3 regions of the Microbacterium sp. Se5.02b genome follow, and region 3 is predicted to be linked to each of the others. Evidence: predicted binding sites of a transcription regulator. Region 3 holds the regulator's gene; each other region holds the start of a gene.
What was found. The regulator LexA, encoded in region 3, represses DNA repair genes until DNA is damaged. The targets are predictions, from matches to a motif close to TCGAACANNTGTTCGA.
Positions count from the first base shown of each region.

Region 1 (9,974 bases), 1.7 Mb from region 3:
AGGCGACCGACGAACGTGCGGCGCTGCGCACCCTGGAATGGGCTCTGCGAGCGGTCGGCCTGTTCGCGCTCGTCGCGATCGTCGTCTCGCACGCGTGGATGATGATGATCCCGCTCGAGCAGTTCAACTCCGAGTCCTGGTCGGTCTTCAGCCCGTTCCCGTTCGGGGTGATCGACGTCGATGTCACCCCCATGACCGTGTCCTGACCCACGGGTGCAGCCCTACTGACTACGACCCTCACCGCGGACGAGCACACCGGAATGCCGCACGGCGACTCGCGCCTGTCGCCGATCCGCCACCGGCCGCGGTTCGTACCGTGATCGCATGGAACCCGGATCCCTCGCAGACCCCGCGATCACGGCGCCTCGGCGACGAGGCGGACGTTCCCGCGTAGAGCGGATGCCGGGTGGCGACGCCCCGCCATCACGATTCCGATACGTTCACACCCCGGATGCGCGCCTCGGGTTAGCGTTCCGTCATGAAACGTTGGCGCGGCGTCGCGATCCTGGTCTTGGCGCCGATGCTGGCGATGACGGCGTGCACGCCTGCCGTGACCGGAACCCTGGGCTTGCTCAGACAGCGGGACGGTTCACTCGAGGTTCTCGTGCGCCTCTGCCACGGGTCGGTGGATAGCCTCGAGCTTCGCGCCATCAACTCCTTCCCTCCGAATCAGGACGGCGATTCCGAAGGGTGGCGGAACGTCAAGGCGAAGGAGTTCGCCCTGTCGGAGCCAATCATCGGGGCGGGCGACGTGGCGATGCCGTTCCGCGAACAGACACTCGGGAAGGACGTGCTCTTCAGCGTGACGGCGTTCGGCGAGAACGGCGAGAACGCCGTATCCGGCCACTTCGCAGCCAGCGAACTGGCAGCGGTGAGACCCGGCGAGGTGCTCACGCCGATCGGGATGTTCGCGTCCGATATCTACGATTCATCGGATGACCCCGTTGTGAGTCCCGAGGAGTTCCAGCGGTTCGCGGACGACTTCTGCTCGTGAGGCCCCGGCCCCCGGCCGCCTATCGCCCGGCGCGCATCCGCAGGCCGAAAGCGACACCCGCGAGCGCGATCACCACGACCCCATACCCGACGCACACGGCCTCGAGTCCGACCACCCCGACCAGTGCTCCGGCGACGACGGCGGGTACCCCGAACGCCAGGTACGAGACGAGGTAGATCGCGGCGAAGGTGTCGGCGCGCTCGGTCGGGGGATCCTCGGCGCGAGGGACGCCACGACTCCCGAGAAGGCCGTCCCGAAGCCCATGCCGGTGACGGCCGCCGCGACGAGGTAGAACGGCAGGGATCCGACCCCCAACGCGATCAGCGACAGCAGGGTGCCGACCGCGAGTGCCGACGTCCCGAACAGCACCATCGACCGCGCGGCGATGTTCCGCAGCGTGAACGCGGTCACGGCTCCGACGCCGGCGAGCAGCACGACGCCGAGCCCCTGCCAGAAGTGAGCCTCGCCGCCGAGTTCGCCCCGCACGATCGTGGCCCCAAGAGACAGGAACAGCCCACCGGTGGCCCACCCCGCGATCACGGCCGGAGCCCCGCGCCAGAAGTCGGACCGGATCGCGGAGGGGATCGTCAGCCGGAAGCTCAGCGACGCCCACACCCCGGGCCTCCGCGGTGCCGTCTCCGGCACGAGGAAGAACAGCACCGCGATCAGGAGGTACACCGCGCTCAGAGGCGCGAACACGTCGAGCAGGGCTTCGCCGCTGAGGTCGAGCATCACGCCCGAGACGAGGGCACCGAGGGCGAGGCCGATTCCCGGGCTGAGGGCGTTCCACAGGGCCGCGACTCCCGCGCGGCCGCCCGGCGCGAAGTCGAGTGCCGTCGCCGAGAGCGCGGAGAGGAGCAGGCCGCTCGCGACGCCCTGCAGGATACGTGCGAGGAACAGTACCGCCACGGCATCCGCATGCCAGAACAGGAGCATGCTCCCCGCGAGCAATACGAACCCGGCGACCACGACCGGACGACGCCCGATGTGATCGGACAGCGACCCGGTGGTGAGGAGCGTCAGCAGCAGCGACCCGGCGTAGACCGCGAACACCGCGCTGATGACGATCGCGTCGAAGCCGATCTCGTGCGCGAGCACCGGATAGAACGGCGACGGCGCGCTCGCCCCGACCGCCATCAGGATCTGCGCCGCGACCGCGAGTCCGAAGCCCAGGCGTGGTCGAGTTTCGATGCGCTGCCCACCCTCAGCCGCCGGCGTGGGGCGAAGGGCCGGACGGACGATCGGCTCGGTGGTGGTCATGGCGCCTCCTCATAAGGTTCGAGAATCATCGAACTATCGGAGCGTACTCGCCATCCGGCCATTGTTCAACTATTATCGAACCATGCCTGGCGATCTTCCGCACCCGGAGCGCTCCGAGATCCAGCTCACGGACGTGCTCTTCGCGCTGAGCGACCCCGAGCGCCTCGCGATCACGCGCCAGCTCGCCGACGGTCCGCTCGACATGGCCTCCTGTCACGCCACCGACCCCAACCTGCCGAAGTCGACCAAGTCGCACTTCATGAAGGTGCTGCGCGAAGCCGGCGTCATCCGCAACGAGCCCAATGGACGGCGTCGGATGCTGACGCTGCGGCGCGACGACCTCGATGAGCTCTTCCCTGGACTGCTCGACTCGGTGCTGCGCGGCTGAACGCCCGCGATGGCCGCGTGCTCTTGTCGATCGCGAAGAGTGAGTGTACAGTCACTCATATGTCCTCGACCCGCAGCTCCATCCTCTCCACGGCAGACGCCCGCAGGCCGCTCGTCGCCTCGGCGGCCGTGGCCGCGTTCGCACGCGGCGGGTATCACGGCACGACCGTCGCCGACGTCGCCCGCGAAGCCAAGATCTCCCCGGCCTACGTCTTCAAGCTGTACGCGGGCAAGGAGGCGCTGTTCGTCGTCGCGCTCGAGGCCTGCTTCGACGCGATCCTCGCTGCCCTCGAAGAAGGCGCGGATGCCGCGGGCGACACCTCGCCCGAAGGCACCCTCGACGCGATGGGCGACGCGTACGCGCAGCTCATCTCCGACCGGAAGCTGCTCATGCTGCAGGTGCACGCGCAGTCGGTCGCCGAGATCCCGGCTGTCGGCGAGGCGCTGCGGACGGGGCTCGAACGTGTCACGACGTTCGCGAAGACCCGTTCGCGCGCGAGCGACGACGACGTGCAGCGCTTCATCGCCTACGGGCAGCTGTGCCACCTGATCGTCACGACGCAGCTCGACGGGCGCCCGGGGGACTGGGTCGCTCTGCTGACCAAGGGCATCACGCACCCCGACTGATCTCGCGGCGGGATCATCGCCCTTCCTTCTGTCCTGAAGAGTGAGTGAGTAATCACTCATCCACCACCACAACGAACACCACGAATGGAGCAGCTCATGACCACCCTCACCTCTCTCCCGGTCACCGCACCGCGCAGCACGCACCGCTGGCTCGCCCTGAGCGTCCTGGCACTCGCACAGTTCCTGGTCGTGCTGGATGCCTCGATCGTGAACATCGCCCTCCCCGTCCTCGGCCGGCAGCTCGGCATGGACACCGCCGCCCTGGCCTGGGTCATCACCGCGTACGTGCTCGCGTTCGGCGGGCTGCTCCTGCTCGGTGGACGCCTGGCCGACCGTTACGGTCACCGCCGGGTGTTCCTCATCGGGACGGCCGGGTTCGTCGCGGCCTCCGCCCTCGCCGGGCTGTCGGTCTCGAGCGAGATGCTGCTCGGAGCCCGCGCTCTGCAGGGTGTGTCGGCGGCGCTCCTCGCCCCCGCCGCCCTCGCGCTGCTGACCCATCTGTTCCCTGACGACTCCGAACGGACCAAGGCCCTCGGCGTCTGGGGTGCGGTCGCCGGCATCGGATCCGCCGCCGGGGTGCTGCTCGGCGGGGTCCTCACCGCCACCCTCGGCTGGCAGGCGGTGTTCTTCGTGAACGTGCCCGTCGGCGCCCTCGTGCTCATCGCGATCCCTCTGCTCGTCACGCGTGACGGCATCCGCACGCCCGGTCGTCTGGATGCCGCGGGAGCCGTGACCGTCACCGGCGCGCTCGTCGCTCTCGTCGGCGCTCTCAGCGCGGTCGAGCAGGTCGGCTTCGTGCACCCGCTGCCCCTCGTGCTGCTCGCCGCCGCCCTGCTGCTCGGCGTCGCGTTCATCGCGATCGAACGTCGCAGCGCCGAGCCCCTCGTGCCGCTGTCGGTGTTCCGCAACCGCAACCTCGCCCTGGGAAACACCGTGATGCTGCTCGGCGGCGCCGCCATGGTCGCGCTCTTCTTCGCCCTGTCGGTGTACATGCAGGCGGTGCTCGGATACGACGCGCTCACGGCGGGCCTCACGCAGCTGCCCCTCGCCGGCGTGCTCGTGCTCGTCGCCGGCGGAGCCCCTGCGCTCATCGCCCGACTCGGCACCCGGCCCGTGCTGATCGGTGCGCTGCTGGTGCTGACGGGAGGACTCCTCTGGCTCGCCGCCGCGCCCTCCGACGCCGTGTTCGCCGTGCACCTCCTCGGCCCCACGCTGCTGATCGGCATCGGACTCGGAGGTGCCGTGGTGGCGACCACCCAGCTCGCGGTCGACGGCGTCGAAGGCGCAGAGGCCGGCCTCGCTGGCGGCCTCATCAACACGAGTCAGCAGATCGGCGGAGCGGTCGGTCTCGCCGTGCTCGGCACCGTCGCAGGACTGCGCACGGCGGCCCTCACCGCAGGCGGCGCCCCGGCCGCTGAAGCGCTGACCGGCGGCTTCTCATGGCTCTTCATCGGAGCCGCCGGCCTCGCGCTGCTCGGAGCGGCGATCGTGGCCGTGTGGCGTCGCGACTGAGAGACGGGGATCGGTGGGTGTGCGTCGTGAGGCGCGCACCCATCGATCAGCTCGTTCGAGGTCGGCGCACGGAGTTGCCGGGCCACGGCCGCCGGAATCGCTGGGGATCGAAATGCGCGCCCCGTGTGCGCTGAACATACCTTTATGCCAAGCTACCTAGATCTCTGCCTTGCCTGATTGCTCCCAGATTTGGAGCGGAAGCGGCACGGGGCGGATACTTCTGGCATCCGCACCGCCCCCATCGCTCGCCCATGATCGGCCCGGAATCGACATGCAGACATCCTCTTCGCTCGCGCCAGAGACGACCATCGCTCTCGTGGGCGCGGGGCGACTCGGACGCGTGCTCGCCAGGGCCCTGCGTGCCGCGGGGTTCGCTGTTCTCGGCCCGGTTCGACGCGAGCAGCCGATGCCGACGGCCGACATCGCGCTCCTCTGCGTCCCCGACGCGGCGATCCCGGCCGTGGCCTTCGTCGCCCGACCGCACGCGCGCCTCGTCGGACACGTCTCCGGTGCGACCCCGCTGACCGACGTCGACTTCAGCCTCCACCCGCTGCAGACCTTCACCGGTTCGGAGACGCCTGACGTGTTCCAGGGCATCGGAGCCGCGATCGCCGGCCGCACCGACGAGGCGTTCGACGTCGCCGACGCCCTCGCCCGGGCGCTCGGGGCACGTCCGTTCGCGGTCGACGACGAGCACCGCGCGCGCTATCACGCGGCCGCGTCGTTCGCGTCGAACTTCGTCCTCACGGTGCTCGATGCGGCCGAGCAGCTCGCTTCGGCCGCCGGCATCCCCGAGGGCGAGGCTCGCGATATTCTCGCCCCGCTCGTCGGTCGCACCGTCGAGAACTGGACGAGCCTCGGCGCTCAGCAGGCTCTGACCGGGCCGATCGCCCGCGGCGACGCGCAGACGGTCGCCCGCCAGAGGTCGGCCGCCGCAGAACTCGGGCTGCAGGACCCGTTCGACGCCCTCGCCGCCACCACACGGACGATCGCCTCCCGCACGCCGAAGACCGGGCACGGACGTCGGGAGGACGCGCGGATGCCGGGAGAAACCCCTCCGTTCGAACCGACATCCGTCCCTTCTCCCGACACGACGACCGCGGAGTCGAAGGAGTCCCCGGCATGAGAATCCTCCGCACGATCCCCGAGATGCGAGCGGCCGTCGGTCACGCCCGGCGTGAGGGCGCGGCCGTCGGCCTCGTCCCCACGATGGGCGCGTTCCACGACGGGCACCTCTCCCTGATGCGCGAGGCGCGCGCCGCATCCGACCTCGTGGTCGTCTCGCTCTTCGTCAACCCGACCCAGTTCGGTGCGAACGAGGACCTCGGCTCCTACCCGCGTGATGAAGACCGCGACGCCAGGCTCGCCGCGGCCGCGGGTGTCGACATCCTCTTCGCGCCCACGGCATCCGAGATGTACCCCGACGGGTTCGCCACCACCATCCACGTCGCGGGGCTGACCGACGTGCTCGACGGTGCGAGCCGCGGCGCGCACCACTTCGACGGGGTCGCCACGGTCGTCACGAAGCTGTTGGGGATCGTCCGTCCGGATGCGGCGTACTTCGGGCAGAAGGATGCGCAGCAGGTGCTCGTGGTCCGCCGCGCCGTGCGCGACCTCGACCTCGACGTGCGGATCGTCGCCTGCCCGATCGTGCGCGAGACCGACGGGCTCGCCATGAGTTCGCGGAACGTCTACCTCGACCAGGACGCGCGCGCGCAGGCCACGGCTCTCAACCGCGCCCTCGACGCCGCCACCGACGTGTTCGCGGCAGGCGCGCGGGATGCCGGCAGCATCCTCTCGGCCGCCCGCCGGGTGCTGGGGGAGGCGGGGATCGACCCCGAGTACCTCGAGCTGCGGGATGCCGAGACGCTGCGGCCGCTCGCCCGTGTCGACAGTGATGCACTGCTCGCCGTCGCGGCGCACGTCGGAGCTGCGCGCCTGATCGACAACCACCTCCTCTCCCCTGTCGACACAGCGTCCACCTCCGAGCCGAGTGACATCGCAAGCCCGAGAGCCACCGACCCGAGCGCCACCGACCCGAGAGCCACCGACCCGAGAGCCACCGACCCGAGAGCCACCGACCCGGAGGGCGATGCCTGATGCGACGCACCATGCTCAAGTCGAAGATCCACCGCGCGACCATCACCGACAGCGACCTGAACTACGTCGGCTCGATCACGATCGACCCCATCCTGCTCGAGGCCGCCGACATCCTCCCGCACGAGCAGGTGCACGTCGTCGACGTCGACAACGGCGCCCGCTTCGAGACGTACACGCTCGTCGGCGAGCGGGGCTCCGGTGTCGTCCAGGTCAACGGCGCCGCCGCACGCCTCGTCCACACCGGAGACACGATCATCGTCATCTCGTACGCCGACTACTCGCGCGACGACCTCGCGAGCTACGAGCCTGTCGTCGTGCACGTGGACCGCGGCAACGCGATCATCCAGGTCGACGACGCCGTCGATCGCCTGTTGACGGAGGCCCGCGCATGAGCGCCCATGCCACCACGGCGAAGCGCGTGACACTCGCCGCGCTCGCCGCGAAGAAAGACGCCGGCGAGCCCATCGTCATGGTCACCGCGTACGATCACCCCGGCGCGCAGATCGTCGAGGCGGCTGGCGTCGACGTCGTGCTGGTGGGCGACTCGGCCGCCATGACCGTGCTGGGGTATGAGAGCACCGTGCCGGTAACGATCGACGAGATGCTCATGCTCACCAGGGCGGTGCGGCGTGGGCTGACGAGGCCGCTGCTCGTCGGCGACCTGCCGTTCGGATCGTACGAGGCGTCGGACGAGCTGGCCATCGCGACGGCGCAGCGCTTCGTCAAGGAGGCGGGCTGCGATCTCGTGAAGATCGAGCGCGGCGGCACGACCGTCGACCGGGCGCGGGCCCTGGTGCAGGCCGGCATCCCCGTGGTCGGACACGTGGGCCTCACCCCGCAGACGGCCACGGCGCTCGGCGGCTACCGGGCGCAGGGCCGCACCGCTGACGCCGCGCTCGCCGTGATCGACGACGCCGTCGCCCTGCAGGAGGCCGGGTGCTCGATGCTCGTCGTCGAGGCGATCCCCTCCGAAGTGACGGAGGTCCTGGTGTCGCGCCTCGACATCCCGGTGATCGGCATCGGCGCCGGAGCGGATGCCGACGGGCAGGTGCTCGTGTTCCACGACCTGCTCGGGCTCTACGACGGGGAGCGGCCAAGTTCGTGAAGCGCTACGCCGAACTGCGCGCGGCAGCGGTCGCGGGCGTCGAGGCATATGCGACCGAGGTCCGTGAGGGTGTGTACCCGGCTCCTGAGCACGGCTATGCGATGGCGGCAGGGGAGTCCGACCGGCTGCGGGAGCTGTTGGCTGTCGGCGACTCCCAGAGTCGTTGATAACTTCGAATCTGTGTGAAATTGTGCAGGGAGCTTTCCGAGCACGCCAGGCCTATTCGTGCGGAATCTCGGTATTTGATTCGAAGAAAGTTTCTATACTGAGGTGCCGCCGCGATACCATGAAGCATGTCCACACTGACCGGGTTGCACGAGGCGATGGCTCACCTCGACGCGGCCTGGGCCGGCGCCGATGAGGCGACCGATCTCTCTCGTGAGCAGCTGATCGCCGTCAACGATGCGATCGGCGCGCTGCAGCGTCGGCTCGATGCGGTGCACGTCGACGTGGCTGCGGGCATCACCCATGAATCGCGCCCCGAGCTCGGCCCGGAGAGCCTGGCCAAGCAGCAGGGGTTCCGCACCCCTGCCAAGCTCATCGCCGCGACGACCGGAGTGTCGACCGGCGACGCTCTCCGGTTGGTGAAGGTGGGCGAGGCCACGGCGCCGCGCACCGACCTGATCGGATCACGCCTCCCTGCGCGCTACCCCGTCGTTCGAGAGGCGCTCGGCGCGGGTGTGCTCAGTGCACAGGCGGCGGCCCTCATCATCGCTCTGCTCGAGAGGTGTCGCATCGCGGCCGGAGCCGAGCGCATCGCCGCGGGGGAGCGGATGCTCACCGAGGCCGCGGAAGGATTGGCGCTCGACGACGTCCGCAAACTCATCGTCCGCGCCGAGGCGTGGCTCGACCCCGACGGTGTCGAGCCGAGATCGGAAGAGCAGCGCGCACGCCGTTCCCTCACGCTCTTCGAACGCGACGGGATGGTGCACCTGAACGCACAGCTCGACGCGGAGACCGCGGCTCCGATCGTGACCGCGATTCGCGGATACGTCACGGCAGCCTTCGCCGCGCGCCAGGACGCCCCCGACGGTGCATCACCCGATGCCGACCGGCGCTCCGTGCCCATGATCCAGGCGGATGCTCTGGCCGTCTTCTGCGGACACGTGCTCGGCTGCGAGCAGCGCGTTCCTCTGGCGGGCGCCACGGTGGTCGTGCGGATCCGGATGGAGGAACTGGAGTCAGGCCACGGGTCGGCCACGGTCGACGGCCTCGACCAGCCGGTGAGCGTGGGAGCGGCACGACGGATGGCAGCCGGGGGCGGAGTGATCCCGTGCGTACTCGGAGGGGCGAGCGAGATCCTCGACTGGGGTCGGGAGAAGCGGCTCTTCACGCGAGCTCAACGCCTCGCTCTGGTCGAGAGAGACGGTGGCTGCGCCATGTGCGGTCTACCGCCCGAGATGACGAAAGCGCATCACGTCCGCTGGTGGAGACGAGATCACGGGCCGACCGATCTCTCGAACGGAGTGCTTCTCTGCGAGACCTGTCATCACCGGATCCACGACAACGGGTGGGACATCCGGATCGAAGGGCCGCGGGTGTGGTTCGTGCCGCCCCGATACGTCGACCCCGCGCAGAAGCCACGGCTCGGTGGTCGCGCACGCTTCGACATCGCGGCCTGACGACCGCTGTCGGGGGTCGGTGGGTGATGCTCGGCGCTCCGTGCGGCCGAGCCTCAGGCGTCGGGCTCCCACCGCAACAGATCACCCGGTTGACACTCCAGCACGGCGCACAGCGCGTCGAGAGTCGTGAACCGCACCGCCTTCGCTCGGCCGTTCTTCAAGACGGCGAGATTGGTCGGCGTGATGCCGATCCGGTCGGCCAGCTCGCCGACGCTCATCTTCCTCCGCGCCATCATCACGTCGATGTCGACCACGACCGGCATCAGATCACCTCATCGTCGAGCTCGGAGCGAAGCGACCGCGCCTCGGCATCGCGGTCGATCGCCTGACGCAGCAGGGCCTTCATCACGACGACGAGCAGCGCCAC
Region 1 is NZ_CP080491.1:275,544-285,517, forward strand. It holds gene K1X59_RS01395 (hypothetical protein) at 1-206, shown strand, start outside; gene K1X59_RS01400 (hypothetical protein) at 551-994, shown strand; gene K1X59_RS01405 (MFS transporter) at 1,064-2,254, opposite strand; gene K1X59_RS01410 (helix-turn-helix transcriptional regulator) at 2,337-2,642, shown strand; gene K1X59_RS01415 (TetR/AcrR family transcriptional regulator) at 2,702-3,268, shown strand; gene K1X59_RS01420 (MFS transporter) at 3,365-4,780, shown strand; gene K1X59_RS01425 (Rossmann-like and DUF2520 domain-containing protein) at 5,052-5,906, shown strand; gene panC (pantoate--beta-alanine ligase) at 5,903-6,880, shown strand; gene panD (aspartate 1-decarboxylase) at 6,880-7,272, shown strand; partial or broken gene panB (3-methyl-2-oxobutanoate hydroxymethyltransferase) at 7,269-8,152, shown strand; gene K1X59_RS01445 (HNH endonuclease signature motif containing protein) at 8,279-9,607, shown strand; gene K1X59_RS01450 (helix-turn-helix transcriptional regulator) at 9,661-9,870, opposite strand; gene K1X59_RS01455 (DUF2975 domain-containing protein) at 9,870-9,974, opposite strand, start outside.
Region 1: a site for LexA is predicted at 8,233-8,248, ahead of K1X59_RS01445 (HNH endonuclease signature motif containing protein). Genes of this name have one in related genera too.

Region 2 (9,974 bases), 120 kb from region 3:
TGACGCGTGTCGCGCCACCCGATTCTCCCTCATCGGGCGGGGGGTGGAGTTCCCCTCGCCCGCTACTTGCTGGCTTCGGCGTCCGCCTGGACCTTCTCGAGCGATGCGACCAGATCCTCGACCGGCGTCTGCAGTGCGACGGCGGTGCCGCCCGACGACTCGAGCAGGCCCTTCTGGACGGCCTCGTTCGTCTGGAAGATCTCGACGAGCTTGAGGTACGTCTCGTTGTCGGCGTCTTCCGCGCGGGCGGCGAAGATGTTCACGTACGGCAGCGCGCTGGGGTCCTCGGGGTCGTCCTGCGCGATCGCGTCTTCGAACGTGAGTCCTGCGTCCTGCACGAAGTCGTTGTTGATGATCGCTGCGGCGACGTCGGGCAGCGACGTCGGGATGAGCGCGGCCTCGAGCGCCTTGACCTGGACCTTGGACTTGTCGGTGTCGACGTCGGCGAGGTCGGAGTACGGGGTGCCGCCGCTCTTGAGCTCGACGAGCCCTGCCTGCTGCAGCACGTTCAGTGCGCGAGCCTGGTTGGAGGCGTCATCCGGGACGGCGACGGTCTCGCCCTTCGGGATGCTGTCGACGTCGTCGTACTTCTTCGAGTACAGCCCGAGCGGGTAGATCGCGGTCGATCCGATCGGGGTGAGGTCGGAACCGGAGGCGTTGTTGTACTCGGCCAGGTACACGATGTGCTGGAACTGGTTGAGGTCGATCTCGCCCTCGGTGAGAGCCGGGTTCGGCTGCTCGTACGAGCCGAAGTCGACCAGTTCGACCGTGATGCCCTCGTCGGCGGCGGCCTCGACGAAGGCCGGCCACTGCTCGTCGCCCTTGCCGACGACGCCGACCTTGACGACCTCGTTCTCGGACGACCCCTCGCTCCCTGAGCCGGTGTCGGAGGTTCCCGTGGCGCAGCCTGCGAGCGCGACGAAGAGCGGGACCACGGCGAGCGCGGCGATGATGGAGGTGGTACGGCGTGACATGGAAGGAGTTCCTCTCTTGGGGGACTCGAATACGTTAGACAGGCCGTGCCGCGCACGCGGAATCGTGTGTCACACGGCGTCACAGCCAGGACGGGGCGCCACGACGAGGTTCAGTCGTACTCCTCGATCCCCTGCAGGCGTACCTGCTCGAGGTCGAGTCGGGCGGAGATGCGCCGGACGACGATGTCGTCGACCGTCCCGGCGCCGCGCAGTCCCAGCAGCACTTCGCGCTTGCGGTCGATGAGGGCGAGCTTGAGGCGCGTGTGCTCCTCGTGACGGATCAGCGGCGAGCGCTGGGCCAGATCGACGTCGGTCGATGTCGCGATGATCTGCAGCACCGTGCCGTCGGTGGCGTCCTCGTCCGTGGTCTGCGGGGCTCCTCCGCCGCCGATGCCGTACGGGTCGGGCTCGCCGAGCATGTCGTCCAAGGCCTCGGCCTCCGCGTCGACCAGAGCCTGCTCCCGCGCGAGTGTGCGCGCGTTCGCGAACTCCAGCATCTGATACCCCTCGGAACGCACGCGGTCGCGGACCTCCTGCCCGATCCCGTGCTCGGCGGCGAGGTCGTCGAGGGCGGCGAGGGCCGCTCCGGAGATCGCGCGCTCGGCGAGTTCGTACTCCTCGTCCTCCACGTGGTCGACGGGGAACCTCGCCCACCGCACGGCGGCCGGCAGCAGGGGGCCCTGCACCAGGAGGCTCAGCAGGATGACGCCGGCGGTGACGAACACGATCTCATCGCGTCCGTTGATGGCGCCACCCTCCGTGATGCTGACCGGCACGGACAGCGCGATCGCCAGCGACACCGCACCGCGCATCCCCGCGATCGTGGAGACCGCCCTCGCGCGGGCGCGGGATCCGGGTGCCGGCCGTGGACCGGACTGCCGCTGGAAGATCACGTTCAGCAGCTGGAACACGTATCGCACGACCAGCAGCGTCACCCACACGGCGAGCGTGATGAGCACGAGTCGTCCGATCGCCGCGGCCGAGATCTCGTGCGCGACGTACTGCACTTCGAGGCCGATCAGCACGAACAGCGCGCCGTTGAGCAGGAAGACCCCGAACGGCCACGCCGCATCGGCCTGTCGTCGGGACGAGGCCGTCGTGACCCGCGGCGACACGTACGCGACGATGAGCCCGGCGACCACGACGGCCAGAACACCTGAGGCGTGCACCATCTCGGCGGCGAGGAAGGCGGTGAACGGGATCAGCAGCAGAGCGACGTTGATCACGATGGTCGAGGACGTGCGGCGCAGCAGCAGGTAGCCGAGTCCCGCGATCACCACACCCGCCGCGATACCGCCGACGTACGAGATCAGCACATCGAGCGTGACCGACAGCGGGGTGATCTGACCGCCGAGCGCGAGCGACACCGCGATGGCATACAGCACCAGGGCCGTGCCGTCGTTGGTGAGGCTCTCGGCCTTGAGCTTCATGAACATACGCCGCGGCAGCAGTCGTCCGAGCGCCGCGACGGCGGTGGCATCCGGTGGCGCGACGGCTGCGCCGAGGATGAGGGCGATCTCCCACGGCATCCCGAAGAGCACGCCGATGCCGGCGACCGCGAACGCCGAGGCGACCACGAGCACCGTGCTCATCGGGAGGATGTAGCGGAAGTCGCGGCGGATCGATCGCAGCGACGTGGTCAGGCTCTCCCAGAAGAGCATCACGGGGAGGAACAGCAGCAGCACCGTCTCCGGCGGCAGCTGCACCTCGCGCAGCTGCGGGACGAAGCCGAGCAGCAGACCGAAGATGACCAGGACGAGGGGCAGCGCGAGACGCACGCGCGGGGCGATCAGGGTTCCGACGAGAATCGTGAGTCCGAGCAGGACTGTTACTTCGAGGCCTTCCATTCCTACCTCCCAACAGCGGTGAGAGAAGGATATTCCTCCGGCGGCGGATCTCCTCTGCGGCGTCGGCCCGGTTGCCGCTGGACACACTTTCCCATATGGGTATATGTTGCTCTCATGGCACGAGCAGCGACGACCTCGGATGTGTTCAATGCGATCGCCGAGCCTCGGCGTCGGCAGATCCTGACCCTGCTGCGCGACGGCGAACGAGCCGCGACAGCGCTGTCGGAGGACTTGGGCATGTCCCAGCCGGGCACGTCGAAGCACCTTCGCGTGCTCCGAGAAGTGGGCCTGGTCCGGGACCGCCGAGCGGGCAAGCAGCGCCTCTACGCCCTGGACGCCCGCGGCCTGCGAGCGGTGCACGAGTGGTCGGGCGGATTCGAGCGGTTCTGGAGCGAGAGCTTCGACCGACTGGACGCATATGTGCAGGAACTCAAGAACGAGAGGCAGGACTAGCGGATGCAGACGACAGGACGGATGGCCCCGACGGCCGAGCGGGAGATCGTGGTCTCGAGAGTGATCGACGCGCCACGGGAGCTGGTGTTCGAGGCCTTCACCGAAGTGCGGCACCTCTCGCATTGGTGGGGCCCCACCGGGTTCACCACCAGCACGCGATCGTTCGAGTTCCGCGTCGGCGGCGAATGGGTGTTCGTGATGCACGGGCCCGACGGCACCGACTACCCCGAGTGGATCGTGTGGACCGCGATCGAGCCGCCGTCGCGGATCGCCCTTCGGCACGGCGAGCATCGCGACGACCCCGATGCGTTCGAGTCGGTCCTCACCTTCACGGCAGACGGGGAGAGGACCCGGATCGAGATGCTCACCGTCTTCGCGACCCCGGCGCTGCGCGATGCGGCGGTCGAGAAGCACGGGGCGATCGAGGGCGGTCGACAGACGCTGGCGAGTCTGGCCGGGTACGTCGGCGAGCTCGTGCGGGATGGAGGACTCGACTGATGGCCGGCACCGTGTTCTTCAGCGTCTCGATGTCGCTGGACGGCTACATCGCCCCCGACTCCCCGGAAGAGCTGATGGGACAGCAGTGGATGGAGCTGCAGAAGTGGGTCTTCCGTCAGAGGCACTTCCGCGAGAACCTGAAGCTCGGCGACGGCGGCGAGGAGGGCCGCGACAACGACATCGTGCGCGAGACCTTCGAGCGCACCGGCGCGAGCGTGATGGGCAAGCGTATGTTCGACGCCGGCGAGCACGCGTGGCCGGACGATCCGCCGTTCCACACCCCGGTCTTCGTCGTGACGCACGAGGAGCGTGCGCCGTGGGAGCGCCGGGGAGGGACGACGTTCCATTTCGTGAACGACGGCATCGAGGCGGCACTCGAACGTGCGCGCGCAGCTGCCGGACCACGGGACGTGCGTATCGCGGGCGGCGCCGCGACGATCGTGCAGTGTCTCAACGCCGGCCTGGTGGATGAGTTCCACGTGGCGCTCTCGCCGGTGCTGTTCGGCCGCGGCATCCGCCTCTTCGACGGTGTGGACCCGAAGCGGGTGGTCCTCGAGCTGCGAGAAGCGGAGCCTTCGCCGAGCACCACGCACCTTCGCTACCGGGTCAGCCGATCTCCTCGGTGAGTTCGAACCAGCGCAGCTCCAGCTCTTCGATCTCGGCCTGCTGCTCGCCGATCTTCTTCATCCGCTCGCCCAGTCCTTCATAGTCCGACTGGTCGTGATCGGCGAGGGCGCTCTTGGCGGCGTTGACCTGCTGGGTGAGCTTCTGGATGCGTCGCTCGAGGGCCGACACCTCTTTCTGCGCCGCGCGCAGGGCGGCACCGTCCAGGCCCTTGGCGGCCGCGCTCGATGTCGCCGTCGCCGCAGCGGTCGCGGTCTGCTTCGGGGTCGCGGCGTCCTGCCGCTCCCGCAGGCGCAGGTACTCGTCCACCCCGCCGGGAAGGTGGCGCAGGTGGCCAGCGCCGTCCGGACCGGGAAGGATCGCGTACTGCTGGTCGGTGACCCGCTCCAGGAAGTAGCGGTCATGGCTGACCACCAGCAGCGTGCCCGACCAGGAGTCGAGCAGGTCCTCGATCGCGGCCAACATGTCGGTGTCCATGTCGTTCGTGGGCTCGTCGAGGATCAGCACGTTCGGCTGTTCCAGAAGGACGAGGAGCAGCTGCAGACGGCGCTGCTGCCCACCCGAGAGGTCTTTGACCGGCGTCGACAGCTGCGCCGACGAGAAGCCGAGGCGTTCGAGCAGCTGCCCTGGCGTGAGGTCCTGCGCCTTGGAGCCGGCGCCGAGGGTGTACGAGGTGCGCAGGCCGGAGATGACCACCCGCACCGGGTCCTTCCAGTACTGGTCGAGCTCGTCGAGACGCTGCGTCAGGGTCTTCACGTTCACGGTCGTGCCGCGCTTGACACGCCCCACTGTCGGTTCCACGGTGCCGGCGATGAGCCCGAGCAGCGTGGACTTGCCTGCGCCGTTCACCCCAAGGATGCCCGTGCGCTCCCCCGGCGCGATGCGCCATTCGACGTCCTTGAGGACGACCTTCTCGCCTCCGTCCGCGGTGGGGTAGGTCACTCCGACGTCGAGCAGATCCACCACGTCCTTGCCGAGGCGCGAGACGGCGAGGGACTGCAGCGACACCGTGTCGCGGATCTCCGGCACGTCGGCGATGAGCTCGTTCGCCGCGTCGATGCGGAACTTGGGCTTGGCCGTGCGCGCCGGCGCGCCGCGCCGGAGCCACGCGAGCTCCTTCTTGGCGAGGTTCTGACGCTTCGCCTCGGTGGCGGCGGCCATCCGATCGCGTTCGACGCGCTGCAGGATGTACGCCGCGTAGCCGCCCTCGAAGGGCTCGACGATGCGGTCGTGCACCTCCCACGTCTCAGTGCAGATCTCGTCGAGGAACCACCGGTCGTGGGTGACGACCATGAGGGCGCCCGAGTTCGGCGACCAGCGCTTCTTGAGGTGCGCGGCGAGCCACGTGATCGCCTCGACGTCGAGGTGGTTCGTCGGCTCGTCGAGGGCGATGACGTCCCAGTCGCCGGTGAGCAGCTTGGCGAGGGAGACGCGTCGCCGCTGGCCACCGCTGAGCGAGCCGATCTCGGCATCCCACGGCAGATCGGTGAGGAGTCCGTCGATCACGTCGCGGATGCGCGCGTCTCCCGCCCACTCGTACTCCGGGGTGTCGCCGACGACGGCGGCGCTGATCGTCAGGTCGTCGGGAAGGGTGTCTGCCTGGTCGAGGACTCCGATGCGCGTGCCGCCCCGCACCGTGACGCGGCCGGAGTTGGGCTCTTTGATGCCGGCGAGCATCCCGAGGAGGCTGGACTTGCCGTCGCCGTTGCGGCCGACGATGCCGATGCGGTCACCCTCCTCGATTCCCAGGGTCACGGAGTCGAAGACGACTCTGGTCGGATATTCGAGGTGCAGGGCTTCAGCCCCCAGAAGATGTGCCATGTTCCCTCAAGGGTAGTCGGGGATGACGGGCGCGACGGCCGGTTCCGCGGCAGGCGGACTCCGACCGGCACTGCCCGACCTAAGATCGACGGGTGCCAAGGAATCGCCGGATGTTCTCGCTCATGCTCGACGGCCGCGAGGCGAAGCTGGTGCAGTCGCGGAAGCGACCCGGTCGCTACGAACTCAGCGTCGACGGAATCCCGCAGTCGGTCGTCTCGATGACCGATCCCACCGCACTCGACTACGCCTACATCCGGCACATCGCCAGGGCGATCGATGCTGCGGCCGAGCCCGGCGCTCCGCTTTTCACGGTGCATCTGGGAGCCGGAGCGCTCACGCTGGCACGCTACGTCGAGGCCACGCGAACCGGATCGCCGCAGCTCGTGGTCGAGTTCGAGCCTGCTCTGTACGAAGCGGTGATCGCCGCGCTGCCCCTGCCTGCCACCGCCGATCTGCGAGTCATCTTCGGCGATGCGCGAGCGGTCGCCGATGCGGAGCTTCCAGACGGGTCCCTGTCGTCGATGCCGGCATCCCCGACCCCCACGCTCGGCGCCGCGGCGGTCGGGCGCACCGCGGTCGACACCGAGTGGGTGGATGCGCGCTTCACCGTCGTCGATCTCTGGGATGCCGCCGTCATCCGACACCGTGTGGCCAGCCAGGAGTTCTACCGCCGGGTCGCCGCACGCGCCGCCGCAGACGGAGTCGTGGCCGTGAATCTGCTCGACGGGCATCCGTTCGAGTACTCGCGGCGACAGGCGGCCACCCTGAACTCCGTCTTCACCCACGTCGCCGTCGTCCTCGACGCGGAACCGGACGATGACGAGGGTCCGCTCGGCAACGTCGTGATCTTCGCGAGCGATGACCCGCTGGACGTCGTGACGACCCCCGACCTTCTCGGCACACCGAGACCGCACATGCTCCACGCCGACGGTCTGACGTCATGGTTCGCCGGAGCACGCATCATGACCGACGCCGACGGCACGGACTCCCCCGACCCCGACGACCCGCTCTGGGACTAGAACTTCGCGGGGCGGCGGAGTCAGCGCCCGCCGAACATCTCGGGGAGCGACGCGGTGAACTCGTCGAAGTGGCTGTACCAGATCGTGTGTGCGGCGCCGGGGACGCTGCGCACCTCGACCCCGCCCTGCTCGAACCGACGCGCATCCTGATCGGTGACCCAGGCGCTCGGATCGGCGCGGATCACGATCGACCCCGGCACCGCCTCCCACGCCTGGTCTGGACCGCAGGAGACGGATGCCGAGGTCGCCGGGTCGAAGCGCGCGGCCGCACGTGCCTCCACCTCGGCATCCCTCTCCGAGGAGAACGGTCGGGTCGCTCTGAGTCCGTCCGGCGACATCCGCAGGAGCCGATCCTGCGCGTACGCGGCCGTGAGCGCGTGTCTGTCGGCGCCCCCGGCGAGGACGAGCGCGGCGTCGACATAGACCGCGAGGTCGGGGCGCAGCTGCTCCGCGGCCGCAGCCAGCACCGTGGCCCCGTACGAGTGGCCGATGGCGTCGACCGGCCCGCCGGGAGCCAGAACGCGCACCGTGTCCACGACGGCCGACGCCGCCCGCTCGATCGTGAGCTCCGGATCCCGGGGCGAGAGGCCATGACCGGGGAGGTCGAGCGCGATCACCCGACGACCGCGGTCCACGAGGCGCGGGACGACGCGCCACCAGCTCTCGCTCGAACCCATGAGGCCGTGGAGCAGGACGGCCGTGCGGGGGCCTTCGCCGATATCGAGTGCGTGGAGGAGCATCCGGTTCAGTCAATCACGGTCGTTACCGTTTCGTGACGATCTCGCAGCGGAGATCTCCTCGAAGCTTTCTTCGAATGTCGGTGGCCTGTGATGGACTGTCGTCATGACCGCACTGCTCGACGCGACCGACGCCCAGCTGGCGATGCTCGCCGATCTGGTCGCGTCGTTGGAGGCCGCGGAGGCGACGCTGAGCAGCATGCACGCGGCCCGCGACGGCATGCTCGCGATGGCGGGGCGCCTCGCCGTCGACATCGCGCGTGCGGCGGCGCATCCCGATCACGGCGACATGGCGATCCGCACGGTGGCGGCCGAGATCGGTGCGGCGCAGCATGTGAGCGACCGCACGATCGAGCGCCGGATGGCGGAGGCCTCCTGGCTGGTGGAGCGGTTCCCCACCGTGTGGCAGGCACAGGGCGAGGGGAGGATCACCGCCGCGCACGCGCGGGTGATCGTCGAGGCGGGAGCACATCTCGACGACGACACCGACCGTGCCGCCTACGCCGCCGAGGTGGTCGAGCTCGCCGTGCACGAGTCGCCCAACAGGCTGCGGCGGATGGCGCGGCGCATCGCGGAACGGTTCCAGGAGCGCAGCATCACCGAGCGCCATCGCGATGCCCGTGAGTTGCGGCGCGTGTGGGTGAAGGATCTCGACGACGGGATGGCCGAACTCGGGGCGCGAGGTCCCGCGGTGCTGCTGCACGGCATGTTCGACCGGTTGTCGCAGATGGCGCATGCGGTGCAGGAGGAGAGCACCCGAGCGTCGAGGGATGCCGCCACGGATGGTGTTTCCGGCACGGACGACGGTGGACCCGTCGATGGACGCACGGTGGATCAGCTCCGCGCAGATCTCCTGGTCGACCTCGCGCTCACCGGCGCGCCCGCGGGTCACGAGACCACGGAGAGCCTGCTGGGCGAGATCCGCGCCAGGGTCGAGGTCACGGTGCCGGTGCTGACGTTGATGGACGACGACACCTCGGCATCGGGTTCCTCGGCAGCGGGTTCCTCGGCAGCGGGTTCCTCGGCATCGACACCCCCGGCCGAGCTCGACGGCACGGTGCCGATCGACGCGCTGACCGCCCGCACACTCGCCGGTTCTGCTGTCGGGTGGGATCGGGTGCTGACGCATCCGATCTCCGGCGCGCTGCTCGCGGTCGACCGTTACCGTCCGAGCGAGCAGCTGCGGCGACATCTGCGCGCGCGGGATCAGCGCTGCCGGTTCCCGGGGTGCGGGATCGCGGCGCGGAAATGCGACCTCGATCACAATCACGCCGCCTCGACCGGTGGGGCGACGTCGGACACGAACCTCTCCGCCTTCTGCCGCCGACATCACATGCTCAAGCACCACTCCCCCTGGCACGTCGACCAGCGCCCCGGCGGAGTGCTGGAGTGGACGGGTCCGACCGGGCGCACCTACATCGACCGGCCGCCACCGCAGAACACGGTGACGTTCACCGCGGCCCCGGCGAGCGTGGAACCGGCGCTGACGCCGTTCTGAGACCAGGGCCGTTCCCCGGTGCGCGGTGCGCCGTCCGTGGGTCGCGACGAACCGCCCTGCCGAGAGACGACGAACCGCCCGGACCCGAAGGCCCGGACGGTTCGCATGTCCGTGAGGACGACTGCGGCGTGGCCGCTTACTCGTACGACTTCACGATCTCGAGGAGGCTCGGGACGTTGGCGTAGGCCTCGGCCGCGTTCTCCTTGGTGACGATGACCGGAGGCAGCAGGTAGGAGGGAACGACCTTGACGCCGTTGTCGTACTGCTCGGTGTCGTTGACGTCGACCTCTTCACCCTTCTGCAGCTGGCCGACCATCTTGATGGCCTGCTCCACGAGCAGCGTGGTGTCCTTGTTGATCGTGGAGTACTGGATGCCCTCCATGATCGACTTGACCGACTCGACCTCGGAGTCCTGACCCGTGACGACCGGGACATCCTTGCCCGCGCCCTGCACCGACGTGATGATCGCGCGAGCGAGCGTGTCGTTCGGGGAGAGGACGCCG
Region 2 is NZ_CP080491.1:2,765,858-2,775,831, forward strand. It holds gene K1X59_RS13685 (MetQ/NlpA family ABC transporter substrate-binding protein) at 63-974, opposite strand; gene K1X59_RS13690 (Na+/H+ antiporter) at 1,085-2,821, opposite strand; gene K1X59_RS13695 (helix-turn-helix transcriptional regulator) at 2,936-3,274, shown strand; gene K1X59_RS13700 (SRPBCC family protein) at 3,278-3,772, shown strand; gene K1X59_RS13705 (dihydrofolate reductase family protein) at 3,772-4,398, shown strand; gene K1X59_RS13710 (ABC-F family ATP-binding cassette domain-containing protein) at 4,379-6,217, opposite strand; gene K1X59_RS13715 (spermine synthase) at 6,328-7,236, shown strand; gene K1X59_RS13720 (alpha/beta fold hydrolase) at 7,257-7,976, opposite strand; gene K1X59_RS13725 (HNH endonuclease signature motif containing protein) at 8,080-9,471, shown strand; gene K1X59_RS13730 (sugar-binding protein) at 9,608-9,974, opposite strand, start outside.
Region 2: a site for LexA is predicted at 8,035-8,050, ahead of K1X59_RS13725 (HNH endonuclease signature motif containing protein). Genes of this name have one in related genera too.

Region 3 (9,974 bases):
CGCAAGCTCATCAACGCGCTGGCCGGCCTCATCACCGCCGGCGCACCGGAGATCAGCGACATGCATGCACGGTCGCTGCGAGACGGGCTCCGGTCGCTGCAGCTCGCGTTCCGCGAAGCATCCGCGATCCCCGACCCGATCGGCAAGGGCCCGGGCGAGAAGTGGACCGGCCCGGTCACATGAGACGGCGCGCGGGCGCCGGAGGTTGGCGAGAAGCTGCGGTCAGGCGCTGCGGCGGAGCTTGACGGTGAGGGAGTCCGCGAGCACGGCGATCCGGTCGTCGGATGCCCAGCGCTGAGCCAGACGAGACATCACCGCGTCGAGCACTTCGCGTTCGAGGCCGTCCACGAGCTCCAGGATCACGATCAGCTCGGGGCCGCGCAGGCGGGCATCGGGGTCACCGGATGCCACAGCGACGTCGATCACCGCCAACTCGTGCGCCACGCTCTCCTGGAGCGCGGTGTACACCTCGGTGGAGAGGAAGCTCGGCTCCCAGGGGTGCTCCTGGGCGATCGCCCCACCGCGGGCCGCCGGATCACGAACTCCGTGTCGGAGGTCGGGTCGAGCACGATCAGATCGGTGTCTTCGGCCGACGCGGCCAGCGCGGCACGCAGCGCCTCGACCGGGATGGGCCGCGCGGCGGGGTCCCACTTCTGCATCGCGTCGACCGAGGAGAACACCGGCTGCACGCGGCGCCCATCCGGAGCGGCCACCGTCACGATCGACAGCTCCTGCGTCTTGTCGACGGCGAGCCCGTTCGGCGCGACGCCCTCTTCGCCCTTCTCGGCGATCAGCGGGATCAGCACGCGAGCGGAACGGAAGGCGTCGACGACCTCGACCTGACTGCCCTCCCCCGCGCGGAAACGCAGGAGCGCGGAGAGCAGCGCGGGATCGGCGGAGCCGTCATCCGCCGCGTGCGGGTTCGACTCGAAGCTGCGTCCCTCCCACGGGACTCCGGCCGAGTCGCCGTGGTTGTGCGACTCCGGCCCGCAGGCGTGCCCGTCAGTCTCCGGCGACATCCAGTGCCTCAGCCAGGGTGAACGCGCCGGCATAGAGAGCCTTGCCGACGATCGCACCTTCCACACCGAGGGTACGAGATCGCGGAGGGCCGCGATGTCGTCGAGGTTCGAGATGCCGCCGGACGCGACGACCGGCTTCGGCGTGCGCGAGGTGACCTCCCTCAGCAGCTCGAGGTTGGGGCCGCGGAGCGTGCCGTCCTTGGTGACGTCGGTGACCACGTAGCGGCTGCAGCCGGCATCCTCCAGGCGCTCGAGCACCTCCCAGAGGTCGCCGCCCTCCTTGGTCCAGCCGCGGGCGGCGAGCGTCGTGCCCCGCACATCCAGGCCGACCGCGATCGCCTCGCCGAAACGGCCGATGACATCGGCCGCCCACTCGGGGTTCTCCAGCGCTGCCGTGCCCAGGTTGATCCGGGTGGCGCCGCTCTCGAGTGCCGCCTCCAGCGTCGCGTCGTCGCGGATGCCGCCGGAGAGCTCGATGTTCACGCCCTTGAACTGCTTGATCACCTTGCGCAGGATCGGTGCATTGCTGCCACGCCCGAATGCCGCGTCGAGGTCGACGAGATGGATCCACTTCGCGCCCTGCGCTGCCCACTCCCCTGCGGCGTCGAGCGGGTCGCCGTAGCTCGTCTCGGACCCGGCCTCACCCTGGGTGAGGCGGACGGCCTTTCCCCCGGCGACATCGACCGCGGGAAGGAGCGTGAGCGAGGGGGACTGCGCGAAGTCGTTCATGGGGTCCTTGCATCGGGAAGGTCAGCGGCCCGGACCGGGCACGAGAACCGAGGGTAGTCCGCCGACGGGCGGCTGACAAAACGGATGACGTCGACGGTCGGGGTCAGAGACTCCCGACCCAGTTGCGCAGCAGTTGGATGCCCGCTTCACCCGACTTCTCCGGGTGGAACTGCGTCGCCGACAACGGCCCGTTCTCGACGGCAGCGAGGAACGGATCGCCATACGTCGTCCAGGTGAGGACAGGCTCGGGGAACGGAGGGATGACATCGAGCTCCCACGACTGCGCCGCGTAGGAGTGCACGAAGTAGAAGCGCTCCTCCTCGAGTCCACGGAACAGGACGCTGTCGGCTCCGGGCTCGACCGTGTTCCAGCCCATGTGGGGAAGCACCGGCGCATTGAGCTCGGTGACGGCTCCCGGCCACTCGCCCAAGCCCTCGGTGTCGTGCCCTCGCTCGACGCCGTGCGCGAAGAGCACCTGCATGCCGACGCAGATGCCCATCACCGGGCGGCCTCCGGCCAATCGCCGATCGATGATCTCGTCGCCGCCGTGCGCGTGCAGCGCATCGCGGACGGCTTGGAACGCACCGACGCCCGGAACCAGGAGCCCATCGGCCTCGAGCGCCGCCGTGCGGTCGCGCGTCAGCACCGCATCCGCTCCGGCCGCGGCCAGCGCCTTGACCGCCGAGTGGACATTGCCCGACTCGTAGTCGAAGACCGCGACCCGGGGCGTCCTGCTCACAGTGCCCCCTTGGTGGAGGGGATGCCCTCGACCAGCGGATCCAGCGCCTTGGCCTGGCGGAACGCCCGGGCGAAGGCCTTGTACTCCGCCTCGGCGATGTGATGCGGGTCGCGTCCGCCCAGCACGCGCACGTGCACCGTCAACGCCGCGTTGAACGTGATGGCCTCGAACGAGTGACGCACCAGCGATCCCGTGAAGTGGCCCCCGATGAGGTGGTGCTCGAATCCCGCGGGCTCGCCGCTGTGCACGAGGTACGGCCGACCGGAGATGTCGACGACCGCCTGCGCGAGGGCCTCGTCGAGCGGCACGAGCGCGTCACCGTAGCGGGAGATCCCGGACTTGTCGCCGAGAGCTTCCAGGATCGCCTGGCCGAGCACGATGGAGACGTCTTCCACCGTGTGGTGCGCGTCGATGTCGGTGTCGCCCGAAGCGCGCACGGTGAGGTCGGTGAGCGAGTGCTTCGCGAAGGCCGTGAGCATGTGGTCGAAGAAGGGCACCGAGGTGTCGATGCGGCTCGCACCCGTGCCGTCGAGGTTCAGTTCGAGCTCGACGGTGGACTCCGACGTGCTGCGGACACGGCTCGCGGTGCGCGGCGTCGTTACGGGGTGCTCATGATGCCGATCCTATCGAGGCCAGCGCATCGAGGAACGCCGTGGTCTCGGCCTCGGTGCCCGCGCTCACCCTGAGGTGTCCGGGGATCCCGACATCGCGCACCAGCACGCCGCGGTCGTACAGCTGCTGCCATGTCGTGTGCGGGTCCGCCACCCCGCCGAAGAGGACGAAGTTCGACCACGATTCGTGCGGTGCATAGCCGAGCGCTTCGAGAGTCGCGGTGATCCGGTCGCGCTGCTCGACGATCTCCTCGACCATCCCGAGCATCACGTCGGCATTGCGCAGTGCCGCGACCGCGGCCGCCTGCGTGAGCGCACTCAGGTGATACGGCAGGCGCACCAGACGCAGCGCATCGATGAACGCGGGGTCGGCCGCCAGGTATCCGACCCGCGCCCCGGCGAAGGCGAACGCCTTGCTCATGGTGCGGGACACCGCGAGGCGAGGACGCCCGTCGAGGAGCGTCAGGGCCGAGGGGGCGTCGTGGGGCGCGAACTCCTGGTAGGCCTCATCGACGATCACGATCCCTCGAGCGGCCTCGTACACGGCCTCGACGACATCGAGTCCGAGCGGAGTGCCCGTGGGGTTGTTGGGCGTGCACAGGATGATCACGTCGGGGTCGGCGGCGCGCACCTGCTCCGCGGCTTCCTCGGGGTGATCGTGTAGTCGGGCTGCCGCGTGCCGGCGATCCAACGGGCCCCGGTCCCCTGCGTGATGAGCGGATACATCGAGTACGTGGGTGCGAAGCCGAACGCGGTGCGCCCCGGCCCTCCGAAGGCCTGCAGGATGTGCTGGAGCACCTCGTTCGATCCGTTGCCCGCCCAGATCTGGTCCGCGGAGAGGCCGTGCCCCAGATACTCGGCGAAGGCCTCCCGGAGTGCCGTGAACTCCCGGTCGGGGTACCGGTTGACCTCGTGGATCGCCACCGCGATGTCGTCGAGGATGTCGCTCGCGACGGCATCCGGGATCGGATGCGTGTTCTCGTTCACGTTCAACGCGATCGGGAGGGGCGCCTGCGGTGCACCGTAGGGCGTCAGACCGCGAAGATCATCACGAAGAGGAAGATCATTGAGGGAGAAGGTCACCCTCCCCATGTTAAGCGGCTGGTCGTGCGGATGACGAAACGTCGCGTCGCCTCCCGCGAGGCTTCAGTTCGTGTACTCCGCCGGGATCGCGAGCTCCTGGCCGACCTGGAGTCCACCGCTGCGCAGCAGGTTCATGCGGCTGATCTCGCCGATGACGTCTCGGGGGTCGGAGTTCGGAGCGACAGCGGTGGCGATCGACCAGAGGGTGTCTCCCGGCATGACCGTCACGGTCTCGACCGCGGCGACCGCCGTATCCGCCCCGGAGGCGGCGGCGCTGCCCCCGCTGAGTGCCGCGAACGCGATGCCGGCGGCCAGAGGAAGGGAGGCGAGAGCGAGCAGCACGCCACGTCCACGCGCCGTCAGTCGGAGTCGCGTGGCCGGTCGGGCCTGCGCCGGGATGACCGCTGCGGTGCTGAAGCTGATGCTGCTCATGTCGTGCTCCTTAGCCTGTCCCTCGGCCGGAGCCTCGGGGAAGTTGGCGTAGCGTTCGCATTCCCGACTCGGCCGGGAGCCGTGAATGCGAAGCTACGTACCGAAGATATCTTCGAGTTCGAACATCTGTCAAGTATTCTTCGAAACCACCTCCGCTTTTCGGGCGACACGCTCGAACAGATCTTCCAGATCGCGCCGATTCTCGGATACGGTTTCGACAAGAACACCCCACCACGGGCCTCCGACATTCGAAGAGCGACGTCGGATCACCGCACTTAAGGAGCACCATGAGCGAGAACTCGGCCCCCGAGTCGGAGGCACCGCGGACGCGCCGTCGCAAGAGCCTGAGCCCGAAGCAGATGGCGATCCTCGAGGTCATCCAGAACTCCATCGCGCACCACGGCTATCCGCCGAGCATGCGCGAGATCGGCGACGCCGTCGGCCTCAAGTCCCTCTCGAGCGTCACGCACCAGCTCGGGCAGCTCGAGTTGAGCGGCTACCTGCGCCGCGACCCCGGCAAGACGCGGGCCATGGAGGTCCTGATCGACCTCCCAGGGGCGAGCGGTGAGAACCCGGCCGATGTGGCGACTCCCGTCGGAGACGCCGCCCTCGTCCCCCTGGTCGGCCGGATCGCGGCCGGCGTGCCGATCACGGCGGACCAGCAGGTCGAGGAGATCTTCCCCCTCCCGCGCCAGCTCGTCGGCAAGGGAGACCTGTTCATGCTCAAGGTGTCGGGCGAGTCCATGATCGATGCCGCGATCTGCGACGGCGACTGGGTGGTCGTTCGGTCGCAGAACAATGCGGAGAACGGCGAGATCGTCGCCGCCATGCTCGACGGCGAGGCCACGGTCAAGGTGCTCCGCCGTCGCGACGGCCACACCTGGCTCCTCCCCCGCAACTCCTCCTTCGAACCGATCCTCGGCGACGAATCCGTGGTGCTGGGCAAGGTCGTGGCCGTGCTCCGCGCCGTCTGACGCTCCGCCGCTTCACGACGAAGGCCCTCCCGGAATCCGGGAGGGCCTTCGCGCGGTACGGGCGGATCAGGCCGTGACGTTCACGTCCTCACGCACGCGACGGGTCGCCTCAACGATGTTGCGCAGAGACGCGGTCGTCTCGTCGTATCCACGGGTCTTCAGGCCGCAGTCCGGGTTCACCCAGAGCTGACGGGTCGGGATCTCCTCGACCGCCCGGCGCAGGAGTGACTCGACCTCCTCGACAGTAGGCACCCGCGGCGAGTGGATGTCGTACACGCCGGGCCCGATGCCGTGGTCGAAGCCGACCTCCGCGATGTCGGCGACGACCTCCATCCGGCTGCGTGCCGCCTCGATCGAGGTCACGTCGGCATCCAGGGCGCGGATCGCATCGATCACGACGCCGAACTCGGAGTAACACAGGTGGGTGTGCACCTGTGTGCCGGCGGCAGCACCGCCCGTGGCGAGGCGGAACGATGCCACCGACCAGTCGAGGTACGCCGGCTGGTCTGCCTTCTTCAGGGGCAGGAGCTCGCGCAACGCGGGCTCGTCGACCTGGATGATCGCGATGCCGGCCCTCTCGAGATCGGTGATCTCGTCGCGCAGCGCCAAGGCCACCTGGTTCGCGGTCTCGCCCAGCGGCTGGTCATCGCGCACGAACGACCACGCGAGGATCGTCACGGGTCCCGTGAGCATGCCCTTCATGTGCTTCGTCGTCAACGACTGCGCATAGGTCGACCAGTCGACCGTGATCGGCGCCGGCCGCGAGACGTCGCCCCACAGGATGGAGGGACGCGTGGCACGGGAGCCGTAGGACTGCACCCAGCCGTTCTCCGTGACTGCGAAACCGTCGAGGTTCTCGGCGAAGTACTGCACCATGTCGTTGCGCTCGGGCTCGCCGTGCACCAGCACGTCGAGACCGAGGTCCTCCTGCAGCGAGACGACACTGGCGACCTCGCGGCGCAGGAAGTCGTCATAGTCCTCTGCCGGGATCTCCCCCGCGTGAAGCGCGCGCGGGCCCGACGGATGTCGCCGGTCTGCGGGAACGAGCCGATCGTCGTCAGGGGCAGCGCGGGAAGACCCAGCGCCTCCTGCGCGACCTCGCGCTCCTCGTACGAGACGCGGGAGAAGTCAGCTTCCCCCAGCGCGCGCTGACGCACGGCACCGTCACGGACGCCAGGGGCGGTGAGGCGGTCCGCGAGTGCTGCGGACGCCGCATCGAGCTCTGCGGCGATCGCGCCTCGTCCCGCCACGAGGCCACGGGCGAGAACACCGACCTGCTCGACCTTCTGATCGGCGAAGGCCAGCCAGGAGACCAATCGGGCGTCGAGCTGCGACTCGTCCGCGACATCGTGGGGCACGTGCAGCAGCGAGGTCGATGTGGCTGCCGCGACGGGCGCACCGAGCGCGCGGAGTTCTTCGAGCGCACCGAAGGCCTTCGCGAGGTCACCGCGCCAGATGTTGTGTCCGTCGACGACGCCGCCGACGAGGGTCTTGCCCTCGAGGCCGGCCGCCGCGGCGGGAACGCCCCCGCGCACGAGGTCGACGGCGATGGCTTCGACCGGCGCTGCCGCGAGCACCGGGAACACCGCGCCGAGCTCGGCGTACGGAGCGGCGACCAGGATCGACGGGCGATCGCTCGCACCGCCGAGCACAGCCAGCGCTCGCGCGGCCGCCTCCGACAGCTGCGCGACGTCCGCGGGAAGGGACTCGCTCACGAGCGCCGGCTCGTCCAGCTGCACCCACTCCGCGCCTGCGGCGCGGAGCTTCGCGAGCAGTTCGACGTACACGGGGAGCACATCCTCGAGACGCGAGAGCGGGTCGAAGCCCTCCGGGGCATCGTCGGACGCCTTCGCGAGCGCGAGCAGCGTCACCGGACCGACGACCACCGGGCGGGTCACGAAGCCGGCGGCGATGCCCTCGGCGACCTCCCCGACAAGCCGTTCGCTGGAGAGCGAGAACACGGTCTCCGGACCGATCTCGGGCACCAGGTAGTGGTAGTTCGAGTCGAACCACTTCGTCATCTCGAGCGGCGCGCGGTCCCCCTCGCCGCGGGCGATCGTGAAGTACGCGGCGAGACCGACGGTGCCGTCTGCAGCACGCAGGCTCTCGAAGCGCGCAGGGATCGCGCCGACGGTGACGGCGGCGTCGAGCACCTGGTCGTAGTACGAGAACGACTCCGGGATGGCCGAGTCGTCGCGTCCGAGCCCGAGGGCAGCGAGACGGTCGCGTGTCGCCGCACGCAGCTCGGCGGAGGTGCGCTCCAACTCCTGCTCGTCGATGCGACCCGCCCAGAACGCCTCGACGGCCTTCTTGAGCTCGCGGCGACGGCCGATACGGGGTAACCGAGGACGGTGCCCTCAGGGAATGCGGTCATGGTGTTTCCTTTCGGCGGGGCTCAGTGGCGCAGAGCCGGGAGGATGCCGGCTTCTGCGAGGACGGTGAGGACGGTCTCGTGCTGGTTGAACGCGTAGAGATGCACGCCCGGCGCGCCTCCGGCCACGACGTCGCGGGCGAGCCGGGCGGCCCATTCGATCCCGATCTCGCGACGGCCCTGCGCCGTCGGCTCGACGTCGAGCGCGATCGCGAGTTCGCTCGGGAGGTCTTCTCCGGTGAGTTCGAGCACGCGCTTCAGACGGGCGGGCGAGGTGATCGGCATGATGCCGGGCAGGATCGGGATCGACACCCCGGCGGCACGAGCGCGCTCGACGAATGCGAGGTAGTCGTCGGGGTGGAAGAACAGCTGCGTGATCGCGAAGGTCGCACCCGCGGCCTGCTTGGCGAGGAGGGCCTCGACATCCTGCGTCCGGTGCGTCGCGCGCGGGTGCCCCTTGGGGAACGCGGCGACCGCGATGTTCACCTTGCGCCGCGGATCGACGCGCGCCGCACGGGGGAAGCCCGGCACCGGGGACTCCTCGTAGGGAGCCCGCTCCGCCTGCACGCGGTCGATCAGCTGCACGAGTTGAGCCGCGCTCTCGAGGTCGCCGAGGTACCCCTCGGTCTGGCCGACCGGCGGATCGCCGCGCAGGGCGAGGAAGCTGAGGATGCCGGCGTCGAGGAACTCGCGGATGAGCGTCGCCGCGCCCGCATAGGTGTTGCCGACGCAGGTCAGGTGCGCGAGCGGTTCGACATCCGTGCGCTCCCTGATGAAGCGCAGCACGTCGAGCGAGCGGCCGCCCGTCGAACCGCCGGCGCCGTAGGTGACGGAGAGGAAGTCGGGTCCTGCTGCGGCGAGGCGCAGCACGGTCTCGTGCAGCGCCTCCTCGCTCGACTCCGAACGCGGAGGGTAGAGCTCGAAGGAGAAGGGCACTCGAGGGGTGCCTGAGGTCTCAGTCTCGGAAGACATCTTCTCTCCTGGGGACAAGGCGGGCCGGGGACCGCGCACGACACAGATGGCGTCGTTCGCGGGCGGGTGCCGGGCTCGGCTGTCGCTCCACGCTCCGGGGCGAACCGGTGCGTTTCCAGAAACCTAGAACACGGCGGAGGGTCCGTGCACGTGTGTGACGTCGTGTGTCATCGCCGCATAGGCTCGAGGCATGTCGTCCCCGTACGGTTCCTGGTCCTCGCCCTTCTCCGCCGCGTCCGTCGCCGCCTCCTCCCCTCGGATCGACGGCGCCCGCTTCGTCGGTTCCGAGATCTGGTGGGGCGAGTCCGTCCCGTCCGAGAAGGGTCGGGTCACGGTGCGGAGCTCGTCCGGTGCGGAGATCCTCCCCGCACCGTGGAGCGCGCGATCCCGGGTGCATGAGTACGGAGGCGGCGCCTGGACGAGCGATGCGGTCGGCGGCCTGTACTTCGTGGATGCGGGCGATCAGCGCGTGTGGCGGCTCACGCCGGGGCAGAGCCCGTTCCGCTCACATCTCCCGGCCCCTCGCACGGGGGCTGCGCCTTCAGGGCGGCCACCTCCTCGCCGTGCGCGAAGACCTGTCGACAGAGCCGCACACTCGCGCGATCGTCGAGATCCCGCTCGACGGCTCGGCCGCCGAAGACGCTTCGGCGATCCGTGTGGTCTCCGAGGGCGACGGGTTCTTCGCCCACCCCGCGCTCTCCCCCGACGGCGAGCGGGTCGCGTGGGTGGCCTGGGATCGCGGTCGCATGCCGTGGGAATCCGCCCAGGTGCGCGTCGCGGCACTCGCAGGCGGAGAAGCCCGCACGATCCCCTCGCACGCGGCACTGCAGCCCGAGTGGCGGACGGATGCGGAGCTTCTGTTCGCCGACGACCCGAGTGGCCGGTGGGCCCTGCACCGCGTCGCGATCGACGGGAACGGAGCGACGGCGGATCCTGAGCCGTTCGCGGCTGTCGACGCCGACACCGGCTACGGGCTCTGGGTCCTCGGGAACCGCTGGTACCAGCTGCTGGACGACGGACGGATCGTCGCCGTCCGCACGAACG
Region 3 is NZ_CP080491.1:2,647,581-2,657,554, forward strand. It holds gene K1X59_RS13095 (DUF1844 domain-containing protein) at 1-183, shown strand, start outside; partial or broken gene K1X59_RS13100 (SseB family protein) at 223-1,019, opposite strand; partial or broken gene priA (bifunctional 1-(5-phosphoribosyl)-5-((5-phosphoribosylamino)methylideneamino)imidazole-4-carboxamide isomerase/phosphoribosylanthranilate isomerase PriA) at 1,003-1,748, opposite strand; gene hisH (imidazole glycerol phosphate synthase subunit HisH) at 1,852-2,487, opposite strand; gene hisB (imidazoleglycerol-phosphate dehydratase HisB) at 2,484-3,026, opposite strand; partial or broken gene K1X59_RS13120 (histidinol-phosphate transaminase) at 3,097-4,190, opposite strand; gene K1X59_RS13125 (LysM peptidoglycan-binding domain-containing protein) at 4,245-4,613, opposite strand; gene lexA (transcriptional repressor LexA) at 4,901-5,587, shown strand; partial or broken gene metE (5-methyltetrahydropteroyltriglutamate--homocysteine S-methyltransferase) at 5,654-7,961, opposite strand; gene K1X59_RS13140 (methylenetetrahydrofolate reductase) at 7,983-8,930, opposite strand; gene K1X59_RS13145 (prolyl oligopeptidase family serine peptidase) at 9,494-9,974, shown strand, end outside.